2 regions of the Roseburia amylophila genome follow, and region 2 is predicted to be linked to the other one. Evidence: predicted binding sites of a transcription regulator. Region 2 holds the regulator's gene; the other holds the start of a gene.
What was found. The regulator Rex, encoded in region 2, represses fermentation and respiration genes when NADH is low (regulators of the CRP and FNR family bind a similar motif). The targets are predictions, from matches to a motif close to ATTGTTAANTANTTAACAAT.
Positions count from the first base shown of each region.

Region 1 (16,049 bases), on a different contig from region 2:
GCAGCCAGTCCCACTGCGCCTGCTGCATTGACGGTTCCTGCTTCAAACTTATGCGGAAGCTCTGCATATTTTGCACCGTCTCTTGTTACAGAATCTATCATTTCTCCGCCGGTAAGGAATGGTGGCATTGCCTTTAAAAGTTTTTTCTTTCCATATAAGACACCGATTCCCATCGGTCCCATTAACTTGTGACCGGAAAATGCCAGAAAATCCACATCCAGCTTCTGCACATCAATTGGCATATGCGGGGAACTCTGGGCTGCATCCAGCACGACTACTGCATTGCTCTTTCTTGCTCTTCGCACAATTTCCTCTACCGGAGTCGGACGTCCCAGCACATTGGATACTTGTGTGATTGCCACCAGTCTTGTTTTATCGGAGAAAGCTTCGTCTAGCTTTGCTTCGCTTAAACTACCATCCTTTTCACATTCCAGATAAATAAGCTTTGCGCCGGTCTGTCTTGCCACCATCTGCCACGGCAACATATTGCTATGATGTTCCATAATGGAAACCACAATTTCGTCCTCTGGACAAAGATTATTTAAGCCATAACTGTACGCTACTAAATTCAGGCTCTCTGTGGTATTTCTGGTAAGTATAATTTCTGTCTCAGATGCAGCATGGATAAAATGCTGAACTGTTTTTCTCGCTGCCTCATAAGCATCGGTTGCTTCCAGACTCAAAGGATAGAATCCACGCAACGGATTGGCATTATGTTTTTCATAAAATTCCTTTTCCGCTTCAATGACGCATGCCGGCTTCTGTGCGGTTGCCGCATTGTCAAGATAGATGACATCCCGGTCTTTAAAAAGAGGAAAATCCTTCTTAAAATCGTACATTCTAAATCACCTCTTCCAGCGCTTCCTTCGCAATTTTTTCTGCTGCTTCATCCTTCATCAAATCACAGATATGCTCCAATTTTGCACCTGTCACAATACGTTCTGCAGCTTCCTTATCAATACCTCTTGCTCCAAAATAGAACATGGTATCTTCATCTAATTCTCCAATGGTTGCTCCGTGATTTCCTTTTACGTCTTCCTGTGCACATAAAATCAGCGGAATGGTCTTATTTTCCACATCATCACCCAGCAGAAGTACGCTTTCCTCTTCCTGTCCTTCTGCGCCGGAGGAACCACGTTTGAAATCAATGGTTCCGCGGAAAACCTTATGTGCCTGTCCGCGAAGAGCTCCGTCAGAGTTGATATAGCTCATGGTTTTCTCGCCAAAATGATTGGCTACCATATTATAGTCTAAAATCTGCTGCGCCTGACCAAGATATCCGGTCTCTGTGGCAAAATTACTTTCTTTTCCATTCAAATCCATGCGGCATCCGGAATAGAGATTCCCTTTTCCAAGGAACAACTGGATATATTCTACCTTTGCTCCTTCGCCAATTAAATTACCGCCTATATCACTTAATAAAGTCTCATGCTCCTGCGGCATCTGAACCTGAACTAATCTTACAGATGCACCGCTCTCGACTTTCATCCTGACACGGACTGCCAGAGATGCTTCTGCGGTACTGTCTTCCTCTTTTGTGGCATCCGGAGCCACACGGCTGTCCATCACAACAGTAAGTGTACTGTTTTCTTTTGCAACTATCTCTACACAGCCTGCCGTATGTGCATCTTTTTTACCGGAAATGTGCAGTCTTACGGTTTTATCCTGTCCTGCATTATCTGCAAGAATCTGATATTTTGCAGTATTTTCTGTTGCAAAGATTGCATCTGCTTCTCTTCCGGCACCGGTTTCAATGTCCGAAAGCTGCTCTGTTTCAGTAGCTACTGCATCTCCCTCTGCTGCAATCTCACAGGGTTCTATCTTATTGCTCCATTTTATCGGAGTTTCATTTACCTTCAGCCAGTTCCAGGTAGGAGAAGGCAATTCATTGATTTTCATACTTACATTTTGTTCCATGCTCTTTCCACATCCCTTCTGCTATCCTATGCTGCCCTTCATCTCAAGGCGAATCAAATTGTTCATTTCCAGTGCGTACTCTAAAGGCAGTTCCTTGGAAACATTATCCGCAAATCCGCTGACGATGCAGGCTCTTGCGTCCTCTTCGCTCATGCCTCTTGACATCAGATAAAAAATTGCTTCATCACTGATGCTTCCAATCTGGGCTTCATGTCCCACATTAGCATCCTTGGTACGGATGTCCATTGCCGGAATGGTATCGGAACGGGACTCAGAATCTAACATCAGAGACTGACAGGATACTGCTGACTTCGTGCCTTTCGCTTCCTTCGTTACCACAACGGAACTACGGAAAGTACTGATACCACCATCCTTGGAAATGGAACGAGTATTCATATAGGAGCTGGTGTCCGGTGCGCAGTGTACCACTTTGGCTCCGGTATCAAGGTTCTGTCCTTTTCCTGCAAAAGTTACACCGGTAAATTCCATGCGGGCGCCCTTTCCTTTTAAGACGCTCATCGGATACAGATAAGATACATGGGAACCGAAGGAACCGGATACCCATTCAATGGTTCCGCCCTCTTCTACCAGTGCCCGCTTGGTATTTAAGTTATACATATTCTTTGACCAGTTCTCGATGGTGGAATAACGAAGTTTTGCATTCTTGCCAACATACAATTCCACGCATCCTGCATGCAGATTGGCTACGTTATATTTTGGTGCGGAACATCCTTCGATGAAATGAAGGGATGCTCCCTCATCTACGATAATCAGTGTGTGTTCAAACTGCCCGGCACCTTTGGCATTCAGTCTGAAATAGGACTGCAGCGGAATCTCTACGTCCACACCCTTTGGCACATAAACGAAAGAACCGCCGGACCAGACTGCACCGTGCAGTGCTGCAAATTTGTGGTCATTTGGTTTTACCAGCTTCATAAAGTGCTTCTGTATCATATCTGCATATTCGCCATGCATTGCACTTTCCAAATCCGTATAAATAACGCCCTGTGCGGCAACTTCTTCTCTTACATTATGATAAACCAGTTCGGAATCATACTGTGCGCCAACACCTGCCAGTGACTTTCTCTCTGCCTGTGGAATTCCAAGACGTTCAAAGGTATCTTTAATGTCCTTTGGCACCTCAGACCATTTTCCCTTCATCTTTGTGTTTGGGCGGACATAGGTTACGATATGGTCCATGTCCAGTCCTTCAATCGATGGTCCCCAGTCTGGCACTTCCATTTCATTGTAAATCTGTAAAGACTGTAAACGGAAATTCTGCATCCAGACAGGGTCATTTTTCTCTTTTGATATCTGCTCTACGATTTTAGGAGTAAGACCTTCTTTCAGCTTATAAGCATCCTTCTCATCGTCCCGGATATCATATATGCTTCTGTCGATATCTTCTACATAGCTTTTCTCTTCCATTCCTTACACTCCTTACTCGTATTTTGCAAAACCATTCTCGTTTACTTCATTAATCAGGGATGCATCTGCGGTCTTAACAATGTGTCCTTCCACCATGATGTGTGTGTAATCTACGTGTAATGCCTCTAAAATCTTGGTGCTGTGTGTAATAATCAAAAGGCTTCCCTTACTGCTCTTCTGGTATTCTTCGATTCCTTTTGATACGGTTCTTACCGCATCTACATCCAGCCCGGAATCGGTTTCATCCAGAATCGCAAGCTCCGGCTTTAACATCAACATCTGTAAAATTTCAGCTTTCTTTTTTTCGCCGCCGGAAAATCCTACATTCAAATCACGTTCTGCATAAGACGGATCCATCTGTAAAAGTTCCATTTTCTCTGCCAGTTCTTTCTTAAAATCATAGAAACGGACTCTCTTTCCAGTCTTCTGTTCCAATGCACTACGGATAAAGGAACTTAAGGTAACGCCCGGTACTTCCAGTGGGTTCTGGAAAGATAAGAACATGCCGCTCTTTGCGCGTTCATTCACCGGCTCTCCGGTAATATTTTTTCCCTGGAAAAAGATTTCTCCGCTTTCTACCTGATAACGTGGGTTTCCAACCAGTGTATAACCCAGTGTGGATTTACCGGTTCCGTTTGGTCCCATCAGTACATGTGTCTCATGTTTTCCTATTTCAAGATTTACGTCATGTAAAATATGTTTTTCTTCTACACTGACATTCAGATTTTTAACCTCTAAAAGTAGTTCTTTGCTCATTTTTCTTCCTCCTGCATCTATTGTTTCTTCTTCGCTGCTTTCTTCTCCGCTTCCTGCTTCGACTGCAGAACATCCGCCAGCGTCATTTCATCAAAATATTTATCTATCAAATCTGCCAGTCCCTTCCAGATTGGAAGTGTACAGCAGGAATCTGATTTTTCACATGGCTCCTGGTCTTCTCTTAAGCAGGATACCGGTGCAAGCGTTCCTTCTGTCAGCCGCAGGATATCACCAACCCTGTATTCTTCCGGTTTCCGGTTCAGACGATAACCGCCCTTCTTGCCGCTGACTCCTTCTATCATATGTCCCTTGGAAAGAATGGTCGAAATGCTCTCTAAATATTTCTGGGAAATATTCAGTTTCTCGGCAATTCCTTTTAACGGAATATATTCTTCCGCATCATGCTCCGACAGCTCGACCATGACCTTTAATGCATACCTTCCTTTGGTTGAAATCATGCTCTGCATTCCTCCTTTTCTGGTTCATTCGCATCATATACCCATTCGCCTACTATGTCAATGGGTGAATCAGTTTTCGTTTGTTCTTTTCGGGAAACAAAGAAAACGTCACCAAATGCATTTCACCGGTAAATTTTACCAATGCCATAATGCATTTCGTGACGTTTCTTATGAAAATATTCTATTTTCCGAAAAGCTTATTTATTGTAATTTACAATCTTTCCGAAGTCAGCCTTTAAGGAAGCTCCTCCTACCAGACCACCATCGATATCAGCTTTTGCGAACAGCTCTGCTGCATTTCCTGCATTTACAGATCCGCCGTACTGGATACGGATAGACTCAGCTGTTGCTTCATCATATACTTCACGGATGCAGGCACGGATTGCGCCACAAACTTCTTCTGCCTGATCAGAAGTAGCTGTTTCACCGGTTCCGATTGCCCAGATTGGCTCGTAAGCAATAACTGCTGTTGCAGCCTGCTCTGCTGTTACGTTCTGGAATGCAATCTTAATCTGCATACGGATCCAGTCAAGGTAGATACCCTGTTTTCTCTGTGTTAAAGTCTCTCCACAGCAGATGATTGGTGTAATACCATGTTCGAAAGCTTTTAATACTTTCTTATTTACAGTCTCATCTGTCTCTGCGAAGTATTCTCTTCTCTCAGAATGTCCTAATACAACGTATTTTACGCCAGCGTCTGTAAGCATTGCCGGAGAGATTTCTCCTGTGTATGCTCCGCTCTCTTCAAAATACATGTTCTCTGCACCGATGCAGATGTTAGAACCTTTTGCTGCTTCCATTGCTGGAATAATATCAATTGCTGGTACGCAGAATACTACATCTACGTCTTCGTTTGCTACTAATGGTTTTAATTCATTTACCAGTGCAACTGCCTCGCTAGGAGTTTTGTTCATTTTCCAGTTGCCGGCAATAATTTTCTTTCTTGCCATTTTAAAATGTCCTTCTTTCTTAAATATATAAGCGTTTGCCTGCATACAGGCATGTGCTTTGATTACTTATTTATCGTTTGCTGCTGCAACGCCTGGAAGCTCTTTACCCTCTAAGAACTCTAAGGATGCTCCACCACCTGTTGAGATGTGGCTCATCTTGTCACCGAATCCAAGCTGGTTAACTGCTGCTGCAGAATCTCCACCACCGATAATGGTTGTTGCATCTGTATCAGCTAAAGCTTTTGCTACAGCGATAGTACCTGCTGCAAGAGTTGGGTTCTCGAAGACACCCATAGGTCCGTTCCAAACAACAGTCTTAGCAGTCTTAACAGCATCTGCGAAAAGTGTCTGTGTCTTAGGTCCGATATCACAGCCTTCTCTGTCTGCCGGCATCTTGTCTGCATCATAAGTTTCTACTTCAACTGGAGCATCGATAGGATTTGGGAAATCTTTGATTGTTACAGCATCTACCGGAAGAAGAAGTTTCTTTCCAAGTTTCTCTGCCTTCGCCATCATTTCTTTACAATAATCGATCTTAGTATCATCTACTAAAGAGATTCCGATTTCATATCCTTTTGCTTTTAAGAATGTGTAAGCCATACCACCACCGATGATTAAGGTATCACATTTCTCAAGTAAGTTGTTGATTACATTTAATTTATCAGCAACTTTTGCACCACCAAGAATTGCAACGAATGGTCTTACCGGATTCTCTACTGCATTTCCAAGGAAGTCGATTTCTTTCTGCATTAAGTATCCAACTACTGCAGTGTCAACTAACTGTGCAACACCTACGTTAGAACAATGTGCTCTGTGAGCTGTTCCGAATGCATCATTTACAAATACATCACAGATAGAAGCAAGGTCTTTAGAGAAAGCTTCTCCGTTCTTTGTCTCTTCTGGTCTGAAACGTGTATTCTCAAGTAAGATAACATCGCCATCGTTCATAGCTGCTACTGCTGCTCTTACGTTCTCACCAACAACTTCAGGGTCAACAACGAATTTAACTTCCTGTCCTAATAACTCTGTAAGTCTTGCTGCTACTGGTGCAAGAGTTTTGGTCTGTTTGTCTTCTTCTGTTTTTACTTTTCCTAAATGGGAGCAAAGGATAACCTTTCCACCATCAGCGATTAATTTCTTGATTGTAGGAAGCGCTGCAACCAGACGGTTCTCGTCTGTAATCTTTCCTTCTTTTAATGGTACGTTGAAATCACATCTGCAAAGAACGCGAAGTCCTTTTACATTAATATCATCTATAGATTTTTTATTTAATGACATATTAAGTAGTCTCCTTTAAATTTTATTTCTAATAGCAAGAAAGAGCCCGGTCCTAAAAGACCGGACCCTTTTCCTGAGTCTTATCTGCACTCTGGCAGCCTGTCGCTTAAAAAAGTAGTCTACCGTGCAGTGATTGTTCGTTAAACTACGGGAAACACGCTTTGCGGGTTTCTCTCGTAAATTATGCTAACTCGCTGAAGTATTTGATTGTACGAACCATCTGAGATGTGTAGCTGTTCTCGTTATCATACCAAGAAACAACCTGTACTTCGTACAGATCATCAGATACCTGGTTAACCATGGTCTGTGTTGCATCGAACAGAGAACCGAATCTCATTCCAACGATATCAGAAGATACGATTTCGTCTTCATTGTATCCGAAGGACTCATTAGCTGCTGCTTTCATAGCTGCATTGATATCTTCTTTTGTAACGCCAGCTTTCTTAACAACTGCTGTTAAGATTGTTGTAGATCCTGTAGGGGTTGGAACACGCTGAGCAGATCCGATTAATTTTCCGTTCAGTTCTGGGATAACAAGTCCGATAGCTTTTGCTGCACCAGTGCTGTTTGGAACGATGTTAACTGCTGCCGCACGAGATCTTCTTAAATCACCTTTTCTCTGTGGTCCATCAAGAGTCATCTGATCACCTGTGTAAGCATGGATTGTTACCATGATACCAGACTGGATTGGAGCATATTTATTTAATGCATCAGCCATAGGTGCTAAGCAGTTTGTTGTACAAGAAGCTGCTGAAATGATTGTATCAGATGCTTTTAATGTCTCATGGTTTGTGTTGTATACGATTGTAGGAAGGTCATTACCTGCTGGAGCAGAAATAACAACTTTACGAGCACCTGCATTGATGTGTGCCTGTGCTTTTTCTTTGCTTGTATAGAAACCTGAACACTCTAATACAACGTCAACTTTTAATTCACCCCATGGGCAGTTGTTTGCATCTGGGAATGCATAGATTTTGATTTCTTTTCCACATACGATGATAGAATCATCTGTGCAGGATACTTCATCAGCATGCTCATATTTACCCTGAGAAGAATCATATTTTAACAAGTGTGCTAACATTTTAGGGCTTGTTAAATCGTTGATTGCTACTACTTCGTATCCTTCAGCACCAAACATCTGTCTGAATGCCAGACGACCAATACGGCCGAATCCATTAATTGCTACTCTTACTGCCATTATTAATTCCTCCTAGAAATTTAATATAAAATATCTTTATTTGGGATTGTACCCAATCTGGTATTATTCTAACCAATTTTTGTCGAAAGTTCAAGTAGTTCCCATCACTTTGTTAATTTTTTCACTATTTTTATTTCTTCTTTCTCATTTTCAAACAAATGTTACAATAGCTTTTCCATTTTTCATACTGTCTTTTGACAGATTGTCAAATTTCTATTATAGTATTCTGTGTATTATATACAAAGATTTTACTATACTTGTGAAAATGTAACATTTTTCTTAGTAGAAATGTGTAAACACCGGGTAAGGTTTGTGCAATATGTAGGCGAAGGGAATGGGAAAGCTTCTTCCCGAAAACACTGGAACAGTTATGATGTGAGAATCCGCAGCACTTCACGGGCAGTATTTTTCTTGAAATTAGGCTGTCTTTCCGGCTGCTTTGACCATATACTGCTTTTGTCTGCCAGCAGCGGATACCACACTTTGTCTGAAGGGACTCTAAGAGTCCCTAACAGACGCTGTTCACGGTATCCGCACGCCGGCAGACAAAATGCAGTATACTGTCAAACATTGGAAAGACTGCTTATTATAAAAGAAAGAAAAATACTGCAGGTTGAAGTGCCGGCTTCTTACATACAAACGTTCCGGTGCTTTTGGGAAGAAGCTTTCTCATCCAGTTCCCCACCTGCACAACCTTACCCGCCATACACCCCACAGAAAGGAGTACACTATGCTTTGGGACACACATATGCACACTGCTTTTTCTACCGACAGTGAGGCCTCACCGGAATCCATGATTAAAGCCTCTATCGAACTGGGACTTGGCGGAATCTGCATTACCGACCATATGGATTATGATTATCCAAAAGAACATCCGGAGGATGAACCGGAATTTATCTTAGACACTCCGGTCTACTTCCCAACTATCCAGAAGCTGGGACAGCAATACAAAGATAAAATAAAGGTGCTGACCGGCATTGAGCTTGGATTGCAGCCTCATCTTGCAGCGAAACATCAGGAACTGATAGGCCGATATGACTTTGATTTTGTCATCGGCTCTTCCCATGTAATCCACGGCAAAGACCCTTACTACTCCCGCTTTTTTGAAGGAAAAACCGAACAGCAGGCTTACCAGGAATATTTTGAATCTATCCTGGAAAATCTTGCGGTATTTGATAATTTTGATGTATATGGACATATCGATTATGTGGTACGCTACGGTCCAAACCGGAACCTTGAATATTCTTATCAGAAATATGCCGATGTCATTGATGCGATTTTAGAAAAGCTCATTGATATGGGAAAAGGAATTGAAATCAATACCGGTGGTTTCAAATATGGTCTGGGACATCCGAATCCAACAGAAGATATTATAAAACGTTATCACGAACTAGGCGGTGAAATCATTACCATCGGTGCCGATGCCCACAAACCGGAGCATGTTGCATTTGATTTTGCAAAAGTACCGGATATTTTAAAGGCCGCAGGCTTTCAGTATTTTACTGTATTCGAAAAGAGAAAACCGGCTTTTCTTCCGTTGTAAACTATGGGAATCACGCTTTACGAATTTCTCATCTTATTGCGGTGTTCACCAAATCTGTATGCAGGCATGCAATTTTTCCTGTGTATGTAAAAGTAACGGCGCGGTTCGTCAACTACAGAGACAACATAAATACAGTAAAGGGCACTAAGAATTTCGATGAATATAGAATAAGTTCCGGCAACCGGTGCAAATTCACATCCATGTTCATATGCACCTCGCTGACACATCCCTGTGCCAGCGTTGCCTGATATTATCTGAAATTCCAAGTGCCCCTAACTGTACTTATCATGTCTCCTAAGTTGACAAACCACGCCGCCTTTTTCTATCATAAGAAAATTGTTTTTACTTCAAATCCTACCCCAGCAGATGCAGCCGTTCGAATGCATGATACAGTCCGTCTTCATCAATCTTATCTGTAACCATATCCGCATACTGTTTTACTGCCGGAATCGCATTTCCCATTGCCACTCCTGTTCCTGCAAATTGCAGCATTTCCACATCATTTGGTCCATCACCAAAAGCAATGGTATCTTCCCTGCCTATCTTTAACTCATCCATAAGCCGCTGCATTCCGGTTGCCTTGTTGACTCCCATCTTCGTCATTTCACCGGACATCTGACGATCCTTGCCAAAGCTTGCTCCGGTTATCTTGATATAATTTCCGACTTCCTTCTGCATCACATCCACCGGAATATCGGCATCAAAATACATTCCACTTTCAAGAGCCGGCATCTGTTCCGGATGTTCAACAAGCGTCATCCCGTTTAGAGCACCGTCAATATCAAGTCCAAGCCGCATACAGCGTTCTCTCATTTTCTTTGCATTCTCTTCATCCACATAACGTCCGTTGATTCCCTGCAGCATAAAGCATGCACCGTGCTCCTTCAGCACCTCTACCATATCCTGCACCTTATCATTTGCCAGAACGCTATGGTAAATCACCTTATCATTTGCAGACACATAAGCACCTGCCGAAGCCACAATGGCATCAAATCCAAATTCTAAAAGCCATGGATACACATTCGTTACAGTTCTTCCGGTACATAACGAAATCAGATGTCCCCGCTTTCTGGCAATGCTTAATGCTTCCCTGGCAGATTCCGGCATGTGCATGGTGAAATCCACCAGAGTTCCGTCTACATCCAAAAAAATCAGTTTACGGCTCATTATTCTGCATCCCGAATCGCTTTTCGAACCGGAAGAACACAGCCAGGAGAAACAGATAATTCATCTACCCCCATCTCTAAGAAACGCTGGGTCAGAGTTGTATCTGCCCCAAGTTCTCCACATATTCCTGCCCAGATGCCTGCCTTGTGTGCATTTTCCACGGTCATCTGAATCAGCCGGAGCACTGCTTCATGATGCGGATTATAGAAGCTGTCAAGCTTCGCATTCTGACGGTCAATTGCCAGTGTATACTGGGTCAGGTCGTTGGTTCCGATACTGAAGAAATCAACCTCTTTTGCCAGTTCATCACTCATTACTGCTGCTGCAGGAGTTTCAATCATGATACCCTGCTCCACATTTCCAAAAGGAATCCCTTCCTTTGTAAGTTCTTCTTTCACTTCTTCTGAAATTGCTTTAATCTTACGCACTTCATCTACCGAAATAATCATCGGATACATAATTGCAATATTTCCGTAATTGCTTGCGCGGAATAAAGCACGAAGCTGGGTCTTAAAAATTTCCGGCTGGGTCAGGCATATCCGGATGGCACGATATCCCATTGCCGGATTATCTTCTTTGTCGAGGTTAAAGTAGTCCACCTGCTTATCGGCTCCGATATCCAGGGTTCGGATAATAACCTTCTTTCCTGCCATGGTCTCTGCGACCTGCTTATAAGCCACAAACTGTTCTTCTTCTGTTGGGAAGGTATCTTTTTCAAGATAAAGAAATTCACTACGGAAAAGTCCGATTCCACCGGCATCATTTTTAAGTACTGCCGCTAAGTCAGAGACATTTCCGATGTTGGCATAAAGATTGATTTTCTGACCACTCTTTGTCACATTTTCTTTTCCCTTTAAAGTCAGCAGTAATTCCTTCTGCTTTGCATCCTCTTCTGCTTTTTTCTTATATTCTGCCAAAGCTGCTTCATCCGGTTCAATGATAAGAGTTCCGGTATAGCCATCCACAATTGCCTGTTTTCCGTTCCACTCTTCCTTGATTTCCACACCAATCAGTGCCGGGATGCCCATAGTTCTTGCTAAAATTGCAGTATGTGAATTCGTAGAGCCCAGCTGTGTTACAAATGCCAGCAGCTTACTTTTATCCATCTGTACGGTTTCACTCGGAGCTAAATCCTTTGCTACGATAATAACCGGCTCATCTCCAAGGTCGCTTCCCATATCATTTCCACATAATACATTGATGACACGCTCAGAAATATCCTTCATATCAATGGAACGGGCTTTGAAATACTCGTCATCCATATTTGCAAATACTTCTGCAAAGTTATCTCCGGTAACACCTACCGCATACTCTGCATTTACGCTCTGGCTCTCAATAAGATTGTGAACGGAATCATTATAATCTCCATCCTCTAACATCATGGCATGCACATCAAAAATCTGTGCATTTACTTCACCCACTTCTTTTAATGCTTTCTTGTAAAGCTTGTGGAGCTGTTCAATTGCAGTCTGCTTTGCTGCTTCATAGCGGGCAATCTCTGCTGCCGGGTCTTCTATTCTCTTTCTTACCACCTGATTTTCAGCTTTTACAAGGAGTTTTACCTTTCCAATTGCAATACCGCTGAATACCTTTTTTCCATTAAACTTTTCCATAGTCCATACCTTCTTTCTTTTATAAGTTTTCTCCATTTGAAGCAATTACTTCTTTATACCAGTCGAAGGATTTTTTCTTTCTTCTTGCAAGAGTTCCGGTTCCATCATCATATTTTTCTACATAGATGAAGCCATATCTCTTTGCCATTTCTCCGGTGGATGCACTTACTAAATCAATGCAGCCCCATGGTGTATATCCCATCAGGTCAACGCCATCTTTTACCGCTTCTTTCATCTCTTTGATATGATCCCGCAGATAGTCGATACGGTAATCATCCTGAATGCTTCCATCTTCTTCTAATTTGTCATAAGCGCCAAGGCCATTTTCTACTACCATAACCGGAATCTGATAACGGTCATAAATTTCATTTAAGGAATAATGTAAGCCCTGTGGGTCAATCTGCCAGCCCCAGTCACTTGCCTTAAGATATGGATTCTTAAGACCGGCAATCAGGTTTCCATCCGTCTGCTCGCCATTTGGATCTTTTGATACACAACTGCTCATATAATAGCTGAGGGTATAGAAATCCACACAGCCTTCCCGCAGAATTTCTTCATCGCCCGGTTCCATTTTAACATGAATATTATTTTCTTCAAAATACCGCTCCATATACGCCGGATATTCTCCTCTTACCTGCACATCGGAACAGAACCAGTTCATAATCCGCATTTCCTTCTGTGTTGCTAATACATCCTCCGGATTGCAGGTAAATGGATACTTGGTCATAAAGACATTCATATCACCGATAAGATATTCCGGATATTTTTCATGTGCTAATTTTACTGCTTTTGCGCTGGCAACAAACTGATGATGCAATGCCTGGAAACGAACCTTCGGGTCATCCGGAATCTCTGTAATTTTTCCCTCATAGCCTTTTACAGTTCCAAGGGAAAGCAGGTTGCCAAGCGGTGTGGTTCCGCCATTGATTTCATTGAAGGTCAGCCAGTATTTTACTTTGCCCTGATATCTTTCGAAAATTGCCTTGCAGTAATTTAAAAAATAATCAATACATTCTCTGGCTTCCCAGCCATTGTATTTTTCAATCAGTGCATATGGCATTTCATAATGGGAAATGGTTACCAGCGGCTCAATGCCATATTTTAAACACTCATCAAATACTTTATCGTAGAATGCCAGTCCTGCTTCGTTTGGTTCATTCTCCATTCCGGTCGGAAAAATTCTTGTCCATGCAATGGATAAACGGAATACTTTAAATCCCATTTCTGCAAATAATGCAATATCCTCTTTGTAATGATGATAGAAATCAATTGCTTCGTGGCTCGGATAGAGATATTCCGGATGAATGGTTCTTGTTACCTTTTTCGGCTCGGTATGGGAACCATTCGTACACATATCAGAAACAGATGCTCCTTTTCCATCTACATCCCATGCTCCCTCAAACTGATTGGCCGCGGTTGCACCGCCCCAGAGAAAATCTTTACGAAATGTCTTCATTGCTTTTTCCTCCTGCTTCTTATTATTTTTATTTTTGAAAATTTATAATTTCTGTTTTTATATTTTTCTTTTCTCATTCTGCCCTGCAATAAGGCTTCTGATTTTGTTGGATAGAGCACGAGCCCTTTATCAGAGCCCGCACCCTTAGGTATAAAAAACTATGGAAAACTAATTTATAAAACGGTAATCAATGTGTCCAACGCTGCAACTTTCTTTGCATCTGTCGGAACTACATCTGCGTAATCTGCTGTGTTGCTGATGATAACCGGAGTCAGAACGGAATATCCTGCTTCTGTAATCTTTGCAATATCAAATTCCAATAAAAGGTCACCTTTCTTTACTTTGGCTCCCTGTGCTACCTTCGGTGTAAATCCTTCTCCATCTAATTTCACGGTATCCATGCCCACATGAATCAGGATTTCTGCTCCGCCATCGGATACTATTCCAATGGCATGACCGGTTGGGAAGAAGGTTACTACTTCGCCATCACATGGTGCATATAATTTGCCTTCGGACGGGAGAATAGCAACACCCTGACCTAATGCTCCGCTTGAAAATGCTTCATCTTCTACTTCTTCCAAGGCTTTTACTTCTCCGGTAAGAGGAGATGCAATTACCTGGTTTGCTGCGGTTTTTGTGCCTTTCTTTTCTATTTTTGCTTCATCATTCTGTGGAGCATCATCATGATAGGTAATGTAAGTTGCTACGAACGCAACTACCATAGCTACTGCCATACCGATTAATACCCAGATCAAACTGTAAACGCTCTTTGACTCACCATCGATGAATGCCGGAAGTCCGAAGAATCCAAGACCACCCATCATATAAGTTTTAACTCCGGCAAATCCTATGATTCCACCACCAATAGCGGATGCAATACAGGAAATTACGAATGGTTTTTTCTTTGGAAGTGTAATACCATAAATACATGGCTCTGTTACACCAAAGAGTCCTGAGATAAACGCCGGTAATGCAATATTTCTAAGTTGCTTATCTTTCGTCTTTAATACAATAGCCAGTACAACCATGGACTGCGCAAAAGATGCTGCGAAATATGGAGAAAGGATGAAGTCATATCCTAAAGTTCCATAATTAATCATTGCCAGTGGAACAAGTCCCCAATGTAATCCGAAGATTACCAGTACCTGCCAGAATGCTCCGACTAAGATACCTGCTACAAGACCTCCTACAACCGGAAGGTTATAGATTGCTCCGAAAATAATACCGATAATGTTGCAAAGGAAAGTAGATACCGGTCCGATTACCAGATAGGTAAGTGGAACCATTACTGCCAAAGTTACAACCGGAACGATAAATGTTTTAATAACGTCCGGAATTACTTTCTTTAATCTCTTTTCCAGCCAGGCAGCACAAGCCACTGCAATAACAATTGGTACTACCGAAGAAGTATAACCACTGGATGGCATAATAACAGGAATTCCAAAAAAGGTTGTATAATAATTCATTTCAAAGGAAGTTCCTGCAAACAGGGAACCTATCAGTTCTCCTGAAGTCAGATTAACCAGTGCCGGATAGGTAAGTGATATACCAAGTGCCATTCCGATAAATTCATTCATCTTAAATTTCTTTGCTGCAGTATATCCTAAGATAATCGGCAGAAAATAGAAGAATCCGTCTCCAATGGAATACCAGAGCTGATATGCTCCGCTTGTGGTAACATCAATTCCTGACTGACTTGCGATAAAAGACCACAGTGCCAAAAGACCTTTGATAATACCTGCTGCACAAAGCACACCAAGGAATGGCTGGAATACACCGGAAATCAAATCAATGAGTCTTGCACCAAGCCCCATCTTCTCTCCGCCGTCTTCTGCATCCTCGGAAACAGCTCCGTTTCCGACCAGATGTGCATGTTCACAAACCACATCATAGACATCCGGTACATGATTTCCGATTACTATCTGATACTGTCCGCCAGATTTCATTACTGTCACAATTCCTTCCGTTGCTTTTAATACTTCTGTGTTAGCCTTGGACTCGTCTTTTAATTTAAAACGAAGTCTGGTAACACAGTGTGCAAGGCTTATGATATTCTCCCTGCCGCCTACGTTCTGGATAATAATTCTTGCCAGTCCATCATACTTACTTGCCATAACAATCCCTCCATTTTTATTTTTTATAGCATGTTCATTTTTATCTAAAACACTCTTGTGTTTTATTCATTTTGTTAAAAACAACGAATGTGCCTTGGCACATTCTCGCGCCTGCGGCGGTCGCTTGCGACATCTACCTTATACGCCGCAGTGTGCATCCTCGCGGAGCGT
Region 1 covers NZ_JAOQKI010000006.1:135,008-151,056, forward strand. Annotated here, with positions in the region: gene OCV43_RS05430 (aminotransferase class V-fold PLP-dependent enzyme) at 1-839, opposite strand, end outside; gene OCV43_RS05435 (SufB/SufD family protein) at 841-1,917, opposite strand; gene sufB (Fe-S cluster assembly protein SufB) at 1,939-3,345, opposite strand; gene sufC (Fe-S cluster assembly ATPase SufC) at 3,358-4,101, opposite strand; gene OCV43_RS05450 (RrF2 family transcriptional regulator) at 4,119-4,559, opposite strand; gene tpiA (triose-phosphate isomerase) at 4,757-5,509, opposite strand; gene OCV43_RS05460 (phosphoglycerate kinase) at 5,576-6,787, opposite strand; gene gap (type I glyceraldehyde-3-phosphate dehydrogenase) at 6,969-7,985, opposite strand; gene OCV43_RS05470 (histidinol-phosphatase HisJ family protein) at 8,716-9,528, shown strand; gene OCV43_RS05475 (HAD family hydrolase) at 9,883-10,695, opposite strand; gene ptsP (phosphoenolpyruvate--protein phosphotransferase) at 10,695-12,308, opposite strand; gene OCV43_RS05485 (glycoside hydrolase family 1 protein) at 12,328-13,764, opposite strand; gene OCV43_RS05490 (beta-glucoside-specific PTS transporter subunit IIABC) at 13,938-15,878, opposite strand.
Region 1: the regulator Rex is predicted to act here: its motif matches at 8,094-8,113, upstream of gap (type I glyceraldehyde-3-phosphate dehydrogenase).

Region 2 (16,049 bases):
ATCAGAATCGGCTTCTTAATTCCATGATTTCTTAAAATTACGCCTTCTTCCACTGTGGCCACACAGAAGCCATGGAGATACGGAAGCGGTTCTAATACACGGGCAAGTTCCGTTGCACCATGTCCGTATCCATCTGTTTTAATTACCGCAAACATGCTGGTATCTTTCTTTAAAAGCCGGTGCATTGCCTCCATATTCTCAATGGCCGCATCCAGATTCACGCTGGCATATACCCTGCTATATCTTTTCATTTCATTCACCTCAAATTATTATTATGACAACACATCGGATAATCCGTTTATAATTTCGCCTGCAGTCAGTCCATGCTTTGAAACTGTTTTGCTCCGTTCATCTGCTGCCGCCGCATGTACATATACCCCAAGCGGTGCCGCCTGCTCTGCAGATAAGCCCTGCGCCATCAGACTTCCAATAATTCCGCTCAGTACATCACCACTTCCCGCAGTAGCCATTCCGCTGTTACCGTTCCGGTTAATAAATGTTTTCCCATAAGGAATTGCCGTTACCGTTCTGCTGTCTTTCAAAACACAGATTACATTATATTCCCTTGCGAAATCTTCCGCAACCTGCTCAATATTTTCTTTGATATAGGAAACGGCAAGCTGTTTTAACCGGGACATTTCCCCCAGATGTGGCGTTAATACCAGTTCTGTATGCGGGCGAAGAAGCTGTTCGGTCTGCTCTGCTATGATATTTAATGCATCGGCATCTACTACCATTGGTACTGCCGCATTCTTAAGTACCGTCTTTACAATACTGTGTGCCACATCACTTTTGCCAATTCCAGGTCCTAAAATAATAACATCTGCCCAGGACAGACATTCTATCAGTTGCTGTGTATCAGCCTTTTTTGCAGAATAGGTAGTAAGAATTGCCTCCGGCACTGCTGTCTGTAAGATAATACGGTTTTCTTCCGGTGTATATATTCTCACCAGACCACAGCCACTGCGATAAGCTGCCTTTGCTGCAAGAACCGCCGCACCTGCCATATTCACGCTTCCGGCAACCAGAAGGACTTTTCCAAAGGTTCCCTTGTTCGAATCAGCAGCACGATTATTTAAAAAATTTAAATCTTCCTTTGTGATTGCATAAGCTGCAGGTCTTTTATCTAACCAGCTTTCTTCTCCAATTCCGATATCCTTAACCGTAATATTTCCGCAGTATTCTGCACCAGGAAATAACACCATTCCGGTCTTGCAGTAAGCAAAGGTTACAGTATCATCTGCTTTGAATGCACCACCTAATACAGCTCCATTATCTGCCGAGACACCGGATGGTATATCCACTGCCAGCCTGTGGGCACTGCTCTGGTTTAGCCGTTCCATCAAATGCACCAGTTCATCATCTAATTTTCGTGATAATCCTATACCAAATAACGCATCAATAATCAGGCTGTAGGAATTTGCATCCTCCATTTCATCAATAAATGGTACACCATATGATGCCAAGATTTCATACTGTTCTTTTGCCTGCTTTGAAAAATGCGTTTTATTTCCATAGAGATATACTTCAACCGGAATGTGGGATAAGTATAACAATCTTGCAATTGCCATACCATCGCCGCCGTTATTTCCGGTTCCACACACTACCAGCACGCGGTTACATGAAATTTCTTTTTCCTGTATTACTTCTATCGCAGAAAGTGCTGCCCGCTCCATTAGAACCATGGATGGCACTTTAAAATGTTCGATTGTATTGGTATCACATGTTTTCATTTCCCGGGAATTTACAAGATATTCCATAAATTAATTCCTTTCGTCCGCATTTTCCACCGCTTTTTTTCCCTGCAGTCGGTCTTCATCTTCCTGCCGCAGATCAAATATATTTAAAATATCCACACCAAAAATATCATGCATATAAGAATAAATCTGCCGGTTGTTGATTTCACGATTCTGTTTTTTGATGATATTTTTCTTAAGTTCTACCCTTACCTTATCAATCCAGGCCGTAATTTCATCTGCTTCTTTGCTGTTCTGTCTTAGTCTCTCATAGCAATAACGCATGCTTTCTAACATAAGTTCCTGATTTGCACTGTTTATATTTCGTGGAAGTTCAATTAATTCATCCTCAATTTCTTCCATTTTGACATTGACTTCATCAATCAGTCTCTTGTCTTCATCTAATTTTCTGGAAGAAATATCCCCCTCATTTTCCTCATGAGTTCCTTCCATGTTGACAACAATGCTTTTCATCAACCGATTCTTTGTCTTTTTCAGTTCTTTCAAATCATTATTAAGCTTTCCCTGCTGTTCTAACAACTGATTTACCTTTTCTTCCAGCTGCTTGATTTCACTGGTTTTTCCACTTAAAGCAAAAAGCCTGTGCCATTTCTGATCCAATACAAGTATTGGTACTTTTCTGCTTTCTAATGCTTCCAGAAATTCCTTGTCATCTTTCATGCAAAACACCTCTATTCCAGCGTTTCCTTTTCCCTTTTGTTCTTTGTCATATTATAGGATAACTGCATCAGGCTGTCTGATAAATGTACATTTTCCACTACAACATTTTCATCCAACACTTCCAGATCCACATGGGCAAAATTCCAGATTGCATGTACACCAAGGCTTACCAGCTGGTTTGCCACAGCATCTGCCTTTTCTTTCGGCATAGTCAGTGTAGCAATATCTACCTTATGTGTCTTTACAAATTCTTCCAGTTTATCAATCATTTCGATTTTATTGCCACGAATGGATTTTCCGCATAACTCCGGATTCACGTCAAACAATCCTACTATGACGAAACCGAGTTTTTCAAACTTCACATAATTAGCAAGCGCCTGTCCTAAGTTACCAGCTCCAATAATAATAATATTATGCTGTTCATTTAATCCCATAATCTTTCCGATTTCTTCATACAGAAATTGTACATTGTAACCATATCCCTGCTGTCCAAAACCACCAAAATTATTTAAATCCTGTCTGATCTGCGATGCGGTCACTTTCATTCTTGCACTCAGTTCATTCGATGAAATACGTTCTACCCCTTCATCTAAAAGTTCCCCCAGATATCGGTAATATCTTGGCATTCTACGAATTACTGCCTGTGATATTTCTTTGCTCATTCTGCCAGTTCCTCCTGCTCTCAATACCCTACAATAATTATAGTTTCTTGCCGAAAGGATGTCAATGTGTTACAACTTTAACAATCTTTCTGTAAACTTAATTCTTCCCATTTTGCATAGAGTTCTTCCAGCGCTGCCTCTTCCTGCATCTGCTCCTCATGGATTTTGTTTAATTCATAGGAATTTGATGCTACCTCCGGCTTTGACAGTTCATCATTTAATGCTTCTATCTTTGCCTCTCTCTTAGCAATTTCATCTTCTGTACGCTTTAATTCATTTTCCAGCTTACGTTTTGCTGCCTGCTGTTTCTTCATTTCTTCCCAGCTTAACTTCTGTTTTCCTCCGCCGGATATCTGCTCTGTTCCATTTTTTTCTCCAGTTCCATCAGAAACAATGACATTTCCTTTTGCTGCTGAATTGTCTGCACGATCCTGTGTGGCTGTGCCAAACGCCGCTAACTCCTGAACTTCCTTTTTCTCCAGATAATAATCATAATTTCCAATATAATTTAGAATTGTTTCATTCTTTAAATCAAGAATTCTGCTGGCAGTTTTATTAATAAAATAACGGTCATGGGATACATAAAGCACCGTTCCGGTATAGGAATTGATGGCTGACTCTAAAATTTCCTTTGACATAATATCAAGGTGGTTGGTCGGCTCGTCTAAAATTAAGAAGTTCGCATTGGATAACATCAGTTTTGCCAGTGAAACACGACCTCTTTCTCCACCACTGATATCACGAATCCGCTTAAACACATCATCATCCGTAAATAAAAATGCCGCTAACACATTTCGAATCTTCGTTGCCTTCAGATTCGGATAAGCATCTGCAATTTCATCAAATAACGTCTTATCCGGGTCTAAGTTCTGATGCTCCTGATCGTAATATCCGATTTCCACATTGCTTCCAAGCTTTATCTCCCCGGCATCTGCGTCTACAATTCCATTGATAATCTTTAAAATGGTGGTTTTCCCGGTACCGTTATTTCCGATTAAGGCAACTTTTTCCCCTCGCTTAATCTGAAAATCAATGTTTGAAAACAGTTTATGCTCATAAGATTTTGAAAGTCCTTTCACCGAAAGTACATCATTTCCACTGGTAATTTCCGGCTCCAATGTAATATGCATATCTGTTTTTTCATCGATTGGCTTCTCAATACGTTCTATTTTATCCAATGCCTTCTCACGGCTTTCCGCACGCTTAATGGACTTTTCCCGGTTAAAGGATTTTAACTTGGATATTACTTCTTCCTGGTGCTTGATTTCCCGCTGCTGGTTATAATACTGTCGCAAAAGACTTTCCCGCTGTATTTCCTTCTGCCTCGCATATGCGGTATAATTTCCCGGAAATACCGTTGCCGTATGGCGGGATATTTCCACTACCTTCGTAACAATCCGGTCTAAGAAATAACGGTCATGGGCTACGATAATTACGGCTCCTTTATAATTCAAAAGATAGTTTTCAAGCCATGCAATCGATGCCATATCAAGGTGATTGGTCGGCTCGTCGAGCATGATAATGTCAGGCTTGGTTACCAGAAGTCTGCCTAATGCAACTCTGGTCTTCTGTCCTCCGGATAACTCTGACATTTTCTTTCCGAAATCATTTTCCGAAAAACCAAGTCCCTTTAACACACCGTTTATCTCACTGCGAAAAGTCAGTCCGCCCTCTAATTCAAAGGCATGGCTGAAACGGTTATACTGCTCCATATATTTTTCTAATTCATCTGCGCTTACATGCTGCATGTCTTCTTCCATTTTACGAAGCTTTTCTTCTTTTTCGATTAATGCATCGCAGGCATGAAGCACTTCATTATAAATGGTCTCGTTGCTGTCTTTATCCTGATATTGGGCAAGATAACCGATGGTTTTTCCTTTTGCAACGGTTACCTCGCCACTGTCCGGTGCCAGCTCTCCCACTATAATTTTCAATAACGTAGATTTGCCGGCACCATTGATGCCGACAATTGCTGTTTTCTCATTATCTTCTACATGAAAAGAAACATTCTGTATTATGGTGTCTGTCCCAAAGGATTTACTGATATTCTGACAGGCTAAAATCATGGAAGTCTCCTCACTTTTTCTCTTCACCCCATAAGTAAAGCATTCTTTACAAGGGCTTTTTATAGCTGAAAATTCCGGGACGGCACACTATTCTGCCCTCCCGGAGTATAAAATTTATAACATTTTCTCTAATGTAGCACGGATTGCCTTGATAAAGTCTTCACTGTTTAATACAGTCGGATTTTCAATTGTAGTAATCAGTGCAAGGTCTTTGGTCATCTTTCCGGATTCAATCGTATCTACACAGGCTTTTTCCAGTTTATCGGCAAATGTGCTTAACTCCTGGTTGCCATCTAATTCACCTCTCTTACGGAGTGCTCCGGTCCATGCAAAAATAGTTGCTACGGAGTTGGTGGATGTTTCTTCTCCCTTGAGGTGTTTATAATAGTGACGCTGAACTGTTCCGTGTGCAGCTTCATATTCATAATATCCTGCCGGTGATACCAGTACGGAAGTCATCATGGCAAGGGAACCAAATGCAGATGATACCATATCACTCATAACATCTCCATCATAGTTCTTACATGCCCAGATAAAGCCGCCCTCTGCTTTCATCACACGGGCTACCGCATCATCGATTAAGGTATAGAAGTAGGTAATTCCTGCTTCTTCGAATTTTTCTTTATATTCTGCATCAAAGATTTCCTGGAAAATATCTTTGAAAGTATGGTCATATTTTTTGGAAATGGTATCCTTGGTTGCAAACCATAAATCCTGTCTGGTAGAAAGTGCATAGCTAAAGCAGCTTCTTGCAAAGCTTTCGATAGAATCATTTAAGTTATGCTGTCCCTGGACAACACCTGCTCCGGTAAAGTTATGAATCAGCTCTCTTGTTTCTGTTCCGTCCTCTGCTGTATAAACCAGTTCACATTTTCCCGGTCCCGGAATCTTCATTTCAGAAGCCTTGTATACATCACCGTAAGCATGTCTTGCAATGGTAATCGGTTTCTTCCAGTTCTTAACACATGGCTCAATTCCCTTTACAACGATTGGTGCACGGAATACCGTTCCATCTAACATTGCACGGATAGTTCCATTCGGACTCTTCCACATTTCCTTTAAGTTGTACTCCGTCATACGTGCTGCATTTGGTGTAATGGTAGCACATTTTACTGCAACACCGTATTTCTTTGTTGCATTTGCAGAATCTACAGTTACCTGATCATCCGTTTCATTACGATGTTCAAGACCCAGGTCATAATATTCTGTGTTCAAATCAATAAATGGTAATAACAGTTCATCCTTAATTATTTTCCAAAGGATTCTTGTCATTTCGTCTCCGTCCATTTCAACCAAAGGGGTAGTCATTTTAATTTTGTCCATCTTTCTATCCTCCATTTACTATTTCAGCAGATTGTCCCAGCCATAATTATCCATATTTTCAATAGTATTTAACATATGACTTGTCGCAAGCAGTTCTGCTTCTTTTGCATTGCGCTGCTTCAATGCTTCTACAATCTTTTTATGTTCATCATTTGATTTTACCACACGATCCGGCATTGACAAAGTGATTTTTCGAACTCTTTCCACATAATGATGAAATGCAGACAATTCATGCTTTAACATTTTGCTTCCGGAAGCTTCATAAAGCACCTCATGAAACTTATTATCCAGCTCCAATATCTGTGCATAATTTTTCTTCTTAGCATGAAATTCCACCAGAAAAATGTTTTCTTCCAGTTCTGCTATCTGATCCTTGGTAATTCTGTCTGCCGCCCACTTTGTGCAAAGTCCCTCCAGCCGTGCACGGATTTCATAGATATCTTTTACATCTTCTTTCGTAATTCCCTCTACGAATGCTCCGCGGTTTGGAATGATTCTGACAAGGCCTTCCAGTTCAAGCTGCCTTAAGGCTTCTCTTACCGGCGTACGGCTGACACCAAGTTCATCACCCAGGTTTTTTTCTTTCAATTCTTCATCGCACTTGTATTTTCCGGATAAAATATTTTCACGAATCGTATGAAATACTCTTCCGCTTAAAGAATATCCTTCTTCACCCACGATAAAGCCTCCTTAATTTATAATACAATTCCGAGTTTTTTACAACAGTCAGTTATCTGTACTACAAGTTCGTTATCTGTAATTACAGTTACACGTCCCTCATCATACTGCTCGTCTACCCATTGTTTGATGGTCTTTACCAGTTCCGAATTCTTATCTACTTTGCGGTCATCACTGAGACGGTAATAGGTATTAATCCAGTGTGCAATTCCAGCAAGTCCTGATGTATTGGAAACAGATACCAGTGCCGGACGATTTAAGAATTTTTCGGTATCAAAAATGTTATAAATTTCTTCATTTTTCAAAAGTCCGTCTGCATGGATACCTGCTCTTGTAACGTTAAAATTACTTCCGACAAACGGTGTACGGCTTGGAACCTTATAATTCAATTCCTTCTCATAATATTCTGCCAGTTCTGTGATAACTCTGGTATCCATTCCATCCAGGGTACCCTTTAACTGCGCATATTCAAATACCATTGCTTCCAGAGGTGTGTTACCGGTTCTCTCACCAATACCAAATAAGGAACAGTTTACGCCGGATGCACCGTAAAGCCATGCTGTGGTCGAGTTATTGACTGCTTTATAGAAATCATTGTGTCCATGCCATTCAATCAATTCAGAAGGAACTCCTGCATGTGTGGTAAGTCCGTAAATGATACCCGGTACACTTCGCGGAATTACTGCTCCCGGGAAGTTTACACCATATCCCATGGTATCGCAGGCACGAATCTTAATCGGAATATTGTATTCTTTCATTAACTTCATCAGCTCTAAGCAGAACGGAATTACAAATCCGTAAATATCAGAACGTGTAATATCCTCCAAATGACATCTTGGACTGATTCCAGTCTCTAAGCATTCACGAATCACACTTAAGTAAAGATTCATAACTTCGCTTCTGGTCATTTTCATTTTATAGAAAATATGATAATCGGAGCAGCTTACCAAAATACCGGTTTCACGCAGTCCCAAATCTTTTACAAGCTGGAAATCCTGTTTGCTGGCACGGATCCAGCTGGTGACTTCCGGGAATTTATAACCACGCTCTAAGCATTTATATACGGCATCACGATCCTTCTTGCTATATAAGAAGAACTCGCTCTGACGAATTTTACCCTTTGGTCCGCCTAATTTATGTAAGTAATCATAGATGGTTACAATCTGTTCTGTGGTATATGGTGCTCTTGACTGCTGACCATCACGGAATGTTGTATCAGTAATCCAGATATCCTCCGGCATATTATGCGGAACGATTCTGTCATTAAATGCAATTTTCGGAATTTCCTCATATGGAAAAAGATTGCGGAATACATTTGGTTCCTCAACATCTACAAGCTGATAAAAATGCTCTTCCAACTGTAATAGATTAGTTTTTTCATTCATAACGACTTCTCTCATGGAACACACTCCTTTTGATTCACAAATATTCTTGAATAATTGTATACAATTATACTTGTATGTGTCAAGAGCTTTTTCAAGATTATTCCAAAAAAGTGAATATTTATTAGTATTATCCTTTTTTATCGGTAGATAATAGTATTGTAACCATTCGGTTATATACAAATGCTAAGGAGGAAATTTACTATGTCTAATCGTTCGAAAAAATCTTCTGTTCCAGAAGCACAAAGTGCATTAAACCGTTTCAAATTCGAAGTTGCAAGTGAGTTAGGTGTACCACTGTCTGAGGGATATAATGGGGATTTAACTTCCCGTCAGAATGGTTCCGTAGGCGGTTATATGGTAAAGAAAATGATTGAGGCGCAGGAAAAGCAGATGGCTGAACGTTAACGCATCTTTTTCATTGCACGCTTAGATGTCAGAAGAGGCTGTCCACCGGAATCGGTGAACAGCCCCTTTCTCAGGTTCCCCCTTTTCTTTCTATATCATTTTTCTATCATGACACATGCAGTAACACTTATTACAATACGAATTTTCCGACAACCTCTTTTAATTCTCCGGCAATCTTTTCCTGCTGGGAAGACATTTCAGACACTTCTCCAACAACTGCAGATACTGAATTTACAGACTGCATAATCTGTCCACTATTATCCACTGTATTCTGGGAAGATTCCGCTACACTGGATACTGCCTGGCTGACTTCATGAATGATTGTCTCGATGTTTACTGCCATCTGGGCAATATCATTGGAAAATTTTTCGATTGCCTGGGCATCATCTCCATACTGCTGTGCTACATTGACAAAAGTATCGTAGTCCGGTGCAACCGTATCTGTCACGAAGTTTAACATAGACTGTGACTGTTCCACAATTCCGCTAAAGGCATGTTCTACTTCGCCAATTGTTTCTTTAATCTTATTAACTGCAGCTGTAGTCTCACCTGCCAGATTGCCAATTTCTCCGGCAACAACTGCAAATCCCTTTCCCTGTTCTCCTGCCCGGGCGGCCTCAATGGAAGCATTTAAGGACAGTAAGTTAATCTGATCTGCGATTTCAGAAATCACTTCTGCCAATGCGCCAATGGATTTTACAACATCTGCATTCTTAATACTCTCCTCCAGACCAGCTCTGTTCTGCGCTGCAAGCTTATTGGCAAGTTCATAAGCATTGCGGCTGGTATCTTCAATTCCATTTGCACGCTTCTTAATTTCTCCTGCCAGTTCCAGACTCTTTTCTGTCTCAGAAGCCAGCATATTAACAGAGGAATTCACTTCCTCTACCGCAGCATTTACTTCTTCCGTCGCTGCACTGGAAGATGTCATATCGGAATTAACCTGATTCATCAGTGACTCTATCATCTCATAATCCTTCTTTAATTCCTCTACCGAACGCTTCAGTTCAATGCTGGAATCACTCAGAAGTTTTGCATGACCACTGATTTTTGAAATCATGTCCTTATTATTTCCATACATTTCATTTAAAGACTGTCCCATTGCTCCTAGTTCATCACTGCGTCTGCTCTCAAGCGACTGTACTTTAAAGTTACCCTCTGCCAGCTGTACAGCAAAGTTCTTAACTCTATTAATCTGTCTGGAAACTGATTTTACCTGTGATAAAATCACAAGTATCATAATAATAAGAATCACTGCCGCAATGATTGCCAGCTTAATTCCAAGGCTGATAACCGGTGCATTCAGTTCTGAATTTTCAATCGCAATTCCAAGCTTCCAGTCCAGATCCGGAATTGTCTCATAATATACCGTATATCCGGTAATTCCTTCTGTAAAGCAGGCTTTTCCACTATCAGAATCTAACATTTTTGTTCCTACTTTAGCAAGAGAACTATTTTTAGAATCCGTTATTTTCTCATTCATGATTTTACCGGAATCCTGTGTATAAAGATAGGTTCCATCCGACGAAATCAGAAATGCTTTTCCTGTTTTTCCTACTGACATCTGGCTGACCAGATTCTGAATCTCATCCAGCGTAATATCAACAGTTACGCATCCCATATAAGTTCCATCTGCATTATACATCGGTGCAGAACAGTTTACCATATCACAGTCTAAAACCTCATCATGATATGCCTTTGTAAACTTTGGTTCTGTTTCACCATTCGAAACAATCTTGTAGAAATCCCTGCTTACATAATCATAAGAGGACTGGCTCCTGTCATAAGTCAGAATCGGCGTATCTCCATCCTTATATACATAAGGTCCTACAAAACGCTGTTTGGAGTCATACTTATTCGGTGCAAAATAAATTCCGGCACCATAAATAAAATCCTCCTCATAAATCATGGTATTTAAGAAATTAACATATGCCAGCAGTTCCTCATTTTCATAAGTAATCCCAACAATTCCAGCCATATGTTTTGCAAGGCTTGCCGCAGACTGCATCTGTGACTCTACCTCTGTCTTCTCGTTTTCCAGACTCAGCGTCATTTCCTTCCCAATCTCATCGTCAATAATCTGCTTACTGGAAAATACACTGACTGCCCCTAATACAGCCATACCAAGAATCAGTACCGGGAGCATTGCACTTAACATTTTCGTGCTAATTTTCTTCCCTTTTTTCTTCTTAGCCATAAAAATATATCCCCCGCTTTCACTAAATTGTAATTTTGTACTTATTGTATCAACATTTAGGCAATTTAGCAATAAAAACGAGGGATTTTGCGTTAATTTTCGTAAATATTTCACAAATTGTTTCTTATTTTTCGAAACTTTCTAAATATTTGTGCTATATTCTGTCATTTTATACGCATTTTTCAGTGTTGTTTCAAGTCTCATGTCTTTTTCGCAATCGTTTAAGTTACACTTTTCGACATATTCTTTTGCTTCTTCGGATGCAATAGAAAGCATATCGGCATCCGAAAAGACATCTGCAATTTTAAATTCCATCAAACCACTCTGACGTACCCCGAAGAAATCTCCTGGTCCACGCATTTTCAAATCTTCACTGGCAATATAGAATCCATCATTAGAGCCCGCCAGAATATTCAATCTCTCTTTGGCATTCTTTCCATTGGAAGAATTCATAAGAATACAATAGGATTGTGCATTTCCTCTTCCGACACGTCCCCGCAGCTGATGGAGCTGTGCCAGCCCGAAACGCTGTGCATCCTCAATCATCATAACGGTGGCATTCGGCACATTTACACCTACTTCCACTACCGTTGTAGAAACCAGAACCTGGATTTCACCAGTGACAAAGGCTTCCATTACTTTATTCTTCTCTGCCGGGCGCATTTTTCCATGAAGTAATCCTACGCTGATTCTGTCTCCATAATATTGTTCTAATTTCTTTACATATGAAGTAACATCCTGCAATTCCAATTCCTCATTTGCTTCTACCAGAGGACAGATGATATATGCCTGATGTCCTTTTTGAACTTCATCTAAAATAAAATTCCAGGATTTCTCCCGCATTTTTGGTCCGACGACACAATTTTTGACCGGAAGACGTTCTGCCGGAAGTTCATCTACTACCGAGATGTCCAGATCTCCGTAAAGAATTATTGCAAGGGTCCGCGGAATCGGAGTCGCACTCATAACCAGTACATGTGGCAGCCGGCTGCTCTTATCTGCCAGTGTCTCCCTCTGTCTTACCCCGAAACGATGCTGTTCATCCGTTACTACCAGCGCCAGCTTCTGATAAAGTGCCTTTTCCTGTATCAATGCATGGGTTCCAATTATCATGGCATTCTGTTCTGTTTCCATTCTCGCATATGCTTCACGTTTTTCCTTTGTGGTCAACGAACCAGTAAGAAGAATAACAGGAAAGTCCAGTTCAAACATGGCAATCCATTTCTGAAAAGTGTCATAATGTTGTCTTGCCAGAACCTCAGTTGGTGCCATAATAGCAGTCTGATAACCTTCATGAGCAAATTTTGCCATAATTAGGAATGCAAGAATGGTCTTACCGGAGCCTACATCCCCCTGTATCAACCGCTGCATGGCATAAGGACTGTATATATCTTTTTCCAGATCTTCCAGTGTTTTCTTCTGGGCATTTGTCAGTGGAAACGGAAGCTGTTCTGCCACCACTTCAATAAATTCATCCCTTACTACCGGAAATCCATTCGGCGTCTGCTCATGATGTTCCTTAAACCGCTGTATCTGTAGCAGAAATAAGAAAAATTCGTCAAAAGCAAGACGTTTTCTTGCTCCGGTCAGTTCTTCTAAATCTGTTGGAAAATGCACTTTTTCCAATGCCTCTCTCAATCCCATAAACTGATGGCGGGCTAAGATTTCTTCCGGAATATATTCACCATCTTCTTTTACACTGTCAAGGGCTGTATGTACAAGTTTACCAAACTGCTTGCTGGATATTCCCTTAGTCAGAGAATATACCGGTTGCAGGGATATCTGCATTTTCCTGTATTCATCCGGCTTCCACACTGCCGGCTGTTCCATGACATATTTCTTATTTTTTAAGGTCAGCTTTCCATATAATATTACTTCCGGTTCCCGGTTCAGCTGATTACAGATATAGGGCATCCGAAACCAGACCGCCTCTACTTTCCCTGTTCCATCGCTAAACTGCGCAGTAGATATCTGCATGGCTCTGGTATTTCTCGTTACCGGAGAAGAACACAGCCGTACATGAAAAGCATAGACTTTCTCCGGCTCTGCCACACTGATATGCTCCGGCTCCGGCATCCGCTTATAATCCCTTGGAAAAGCAAGGAGTATATCCCCAACGGTATATACTCCAAGTTTTTGCAATATTTTTTCAGTTTTTGGTCCAACTCCATTCAATTCCTGAATGGGTGCATTTCTGTCCATAAACACTCCTGTTACTCTACTGATATTACATAATAGTAAATTGGCTGTCCGCCAAAGTGAATCTCCACTTCTACCTCCGGATACTTCTCTTCTAAAGCAGCACCTAATGCATTGGCATCTTCTTCTGTTACTTCTTCACCATAATAGATACAGATAATCGCAGATTCTTCATCTACCATCTCAGCAACCATATCTTCTGTAGTGCTCTTGATATCCTTACCAACAGCAAGGATGCTCTTGTCGCCAATTCCCATATAATCGCCCTGTTTAATCTCTTTGTCATCGATTACGGTATCACGGACTGCATAAGTTACCTGACCGGTCTTTACATTTTCTAATTCCTCGGTCATACGTTCTGCATTTTCCTCTGCCGACTGATCCGGAATAAAGTTAATCAGTGCTGTAATTCCCTGTGGAATTGTCTTGGTTGGAATAACAATAATCTTCTTATCTTCTACTAAAGATGCTGCCTGATTTGCAGCCAGTACAATATTCTTATTATTTGGAAGAATAAAGATGTTATCTGCATTCACATGGTCGATGGCATTTAACATATCCTCGGTACTTGGGTTCATGGTCTGACCACCTTCGATGATATAATCCACGCCAAGTCCGTTGAAGATTTCATTGACACCTGCACCTATGGATACGGAAATGAAGCCCATTTCTTTTCTTGGTTCCTCTGTCTTTTCTTCTTTGGTTTCTTCCTCTTTCTGCTCTTTTGCGAGTTTCTCAGCATCCTTGATTAGTTTTTCCTGATGCTCTTCACGCATATTATCAATCTTGATTTTGCTTAATGAACCATGTTTCAATGCTTCCTGGATGGCAAGACCAGGGTCATTGGTATGTACATGGGTTTTCACAATCTCATCATCTGCCACAACAACGATAGAATCACCAATGGACTCTAAGAAGTTTTTATATTCATGCTCCTGCTTCTCTGTTAATGGCTGATTTAATACAATGATAAATTCGGTACAATAACCAAACTTAATATCAGCTTCTGTCTCAGCAGTAATCTTCATAACACCTGCAGATGCTACAGAACCTTCAATGCTGTAATCAATTTCTTTGCCAATCAGGGAATCATAACCGCCCTTTAATACCTGAACCAGTCCCTGTCCGCCGGAATCTACTACGCCAGCCTGTTTTAATACAGGAAGCATATCCGGTGTCTTGCTTAACACATGGTCTGCTTCTTTAATAACTTCATCTACAAAGAATACAATATCATCAGTATCATCACAAAGTTCTAATGCTTTGTTGGCTGCCCCCTTAGCAACAGTAAGAATCGTTCCTTCCTTTGGTTTCATAACTGCCTTATATGCAGTCTCAACAGCCTTCTGCATAGCTTCTGTCAGAATCACTACATCAAGCTCATCATATTCTGCAATCACCTTGGTAAATCCACGGAATAACTGGGAAAGGATAACTCCTGAGTTTCCTCTTGCTCCTCTTAATGAACCCGAGGAAATTGCCTTTGCAAGTTCCTTCATGGTCGGATTTTCAAGCTCGCTTACTGCCTTTGCTGCTGACATAATTGTCATAGACATATTGGTTCCTGTATCTCCATCCGGTACAGGGAAAACATTCAGTTCATTAATCCACTCTTTTTTTGCTTCGAGATTCTTTGCTCCGGCCAAAAACATTTTAGCAAATACCGCAGCGTTTATTGTACTTACTTCCACTTCAACAGTTCCTCCTTAATCAATCACTCTGACGCCTTCAACTAAAATGTTGACTTTCTTAATCTGCATTCCGGTAAACTCTTCCACTTTATATTTTACCGTATGAATCAGATTGTCTGCTACTGTCTCAATACTTACGCCATAGGCAACAATTACATGGAAATCAATTGTAATTTTATTATTTTCATCCACATCCACATTTATACCATGTGTCAGATAATCTCTCTTTAATAATTTAACCAGGCCATCTTTCATATTAACTGCAGCCATTCCCACAATGCCAAAGCACTCAACTGCAACAGAACCGGCATAGGTTGCAATTACTTCATTATCAATTACGACTTTACCTAATTCGTTTTCCATTTTACCTGTCATTCTATAACCTCCAATTAAAATTAATCTTCTCGCATTTCCGCCAGTATATACATAACATGAACTATATTATAACCTCTTTTTCTGAAAAAAGAAACAGTATTTTTCTTTATTTTCAAAAAATGCAATTTTTTTCTTGCATTCTGTCTGTATTTCTGTTAAGATAGCTTTGTTGTGAGCTTGTGTCATAACAGGCTTAGTGAAGAATTTAAAGGAGGTGCTATCATGGCAAAATGTGCAGTTTGTGGAAAAGGCGCTCATTTCGGTAACAATGTGAGCCATTCTCATAGAAGATCTAATAGAATGTGGAAATCAAACATCAAATCTGTAAAATGTAAAGTAAACGGAACTCCAAAAAGAATGTACGTATGTACTTCCTGTTTAAGATCCGGATCCGTTGAAAGAGCTTAATTAGCATTTTCTATCTGGACTGTCCTTTTGGACAGTCCTTTTTTTACTTTACAGGAAATTGCTTTCCTGTAAAGTAAAAACGCTCCGCGAGGATGCACACTGCGGCGTATAAGGTAGTTGTCGCAAGCGACCGCCGCAGGCGCGAGAATGTGCCCAAGGCACATTCTTTGTTCTTTTACAGGAAATTGCTTTCCTATTACTTACAGCAGAAAAGATTATACCCTATCAACAGCAATATCAATA
Region 2 covers NZ_JAOQKI010000007.1:24,348-40,396, reverse strand. Annotated here, with positions in the region: gene alr (alanine racemase) at 1-251, opposite strand, end outside; gene OCV43_RS05735 (NAD(P)H-hydrate dehydratase) at 273-1,760, opposite strand; gene OCV43_RS05730 (hypothetical protein) at 1,764-2,417, opposite strand; gene OCV43_RS05725 (redox-sensing transcriptional repressor Rex) at 2,429-3,079, opposite strand; gene abc-f (ribosomal protection-like ABC-F family protein) at 3,157-5,145, opposite strand; gene OCV43_RS05715 (NADP-dependent isocitrate dehydrogenase) at 5,260-6,468, opposite strand; gene OCV43_RS05710 (GntR family transcriptional regulator) at 6,487-7,146, opposite strand; gene OCV43_RS05705 (isopropylmalate/homocitrate/citramalate synthase) at 7,164-8,546, opposite strand; gene OCV43_RS05700 (alpha/beta-type small acid-soluble spore protein) at 8,733-8,936, shown strand; gene OCV43_RS05695 (methyl-accepting chemotaxis protein) at 9,067-11,133, opposite strand; gene recG (ATP-dependent DNA helicase RecG) at 11,275-13,335, opposite strand; gene OCV43_RS05685 (DAK2 domain-containing protein) at 13,347-15,023, opposite strand; gene OCV43_RS05680 (Asp23/Gls24 family envelope stress response protein) at 15,039-15,398, opposite strand; gene rpmB (50S ribosomal protein L28) at 15,621-15,806, shown strand.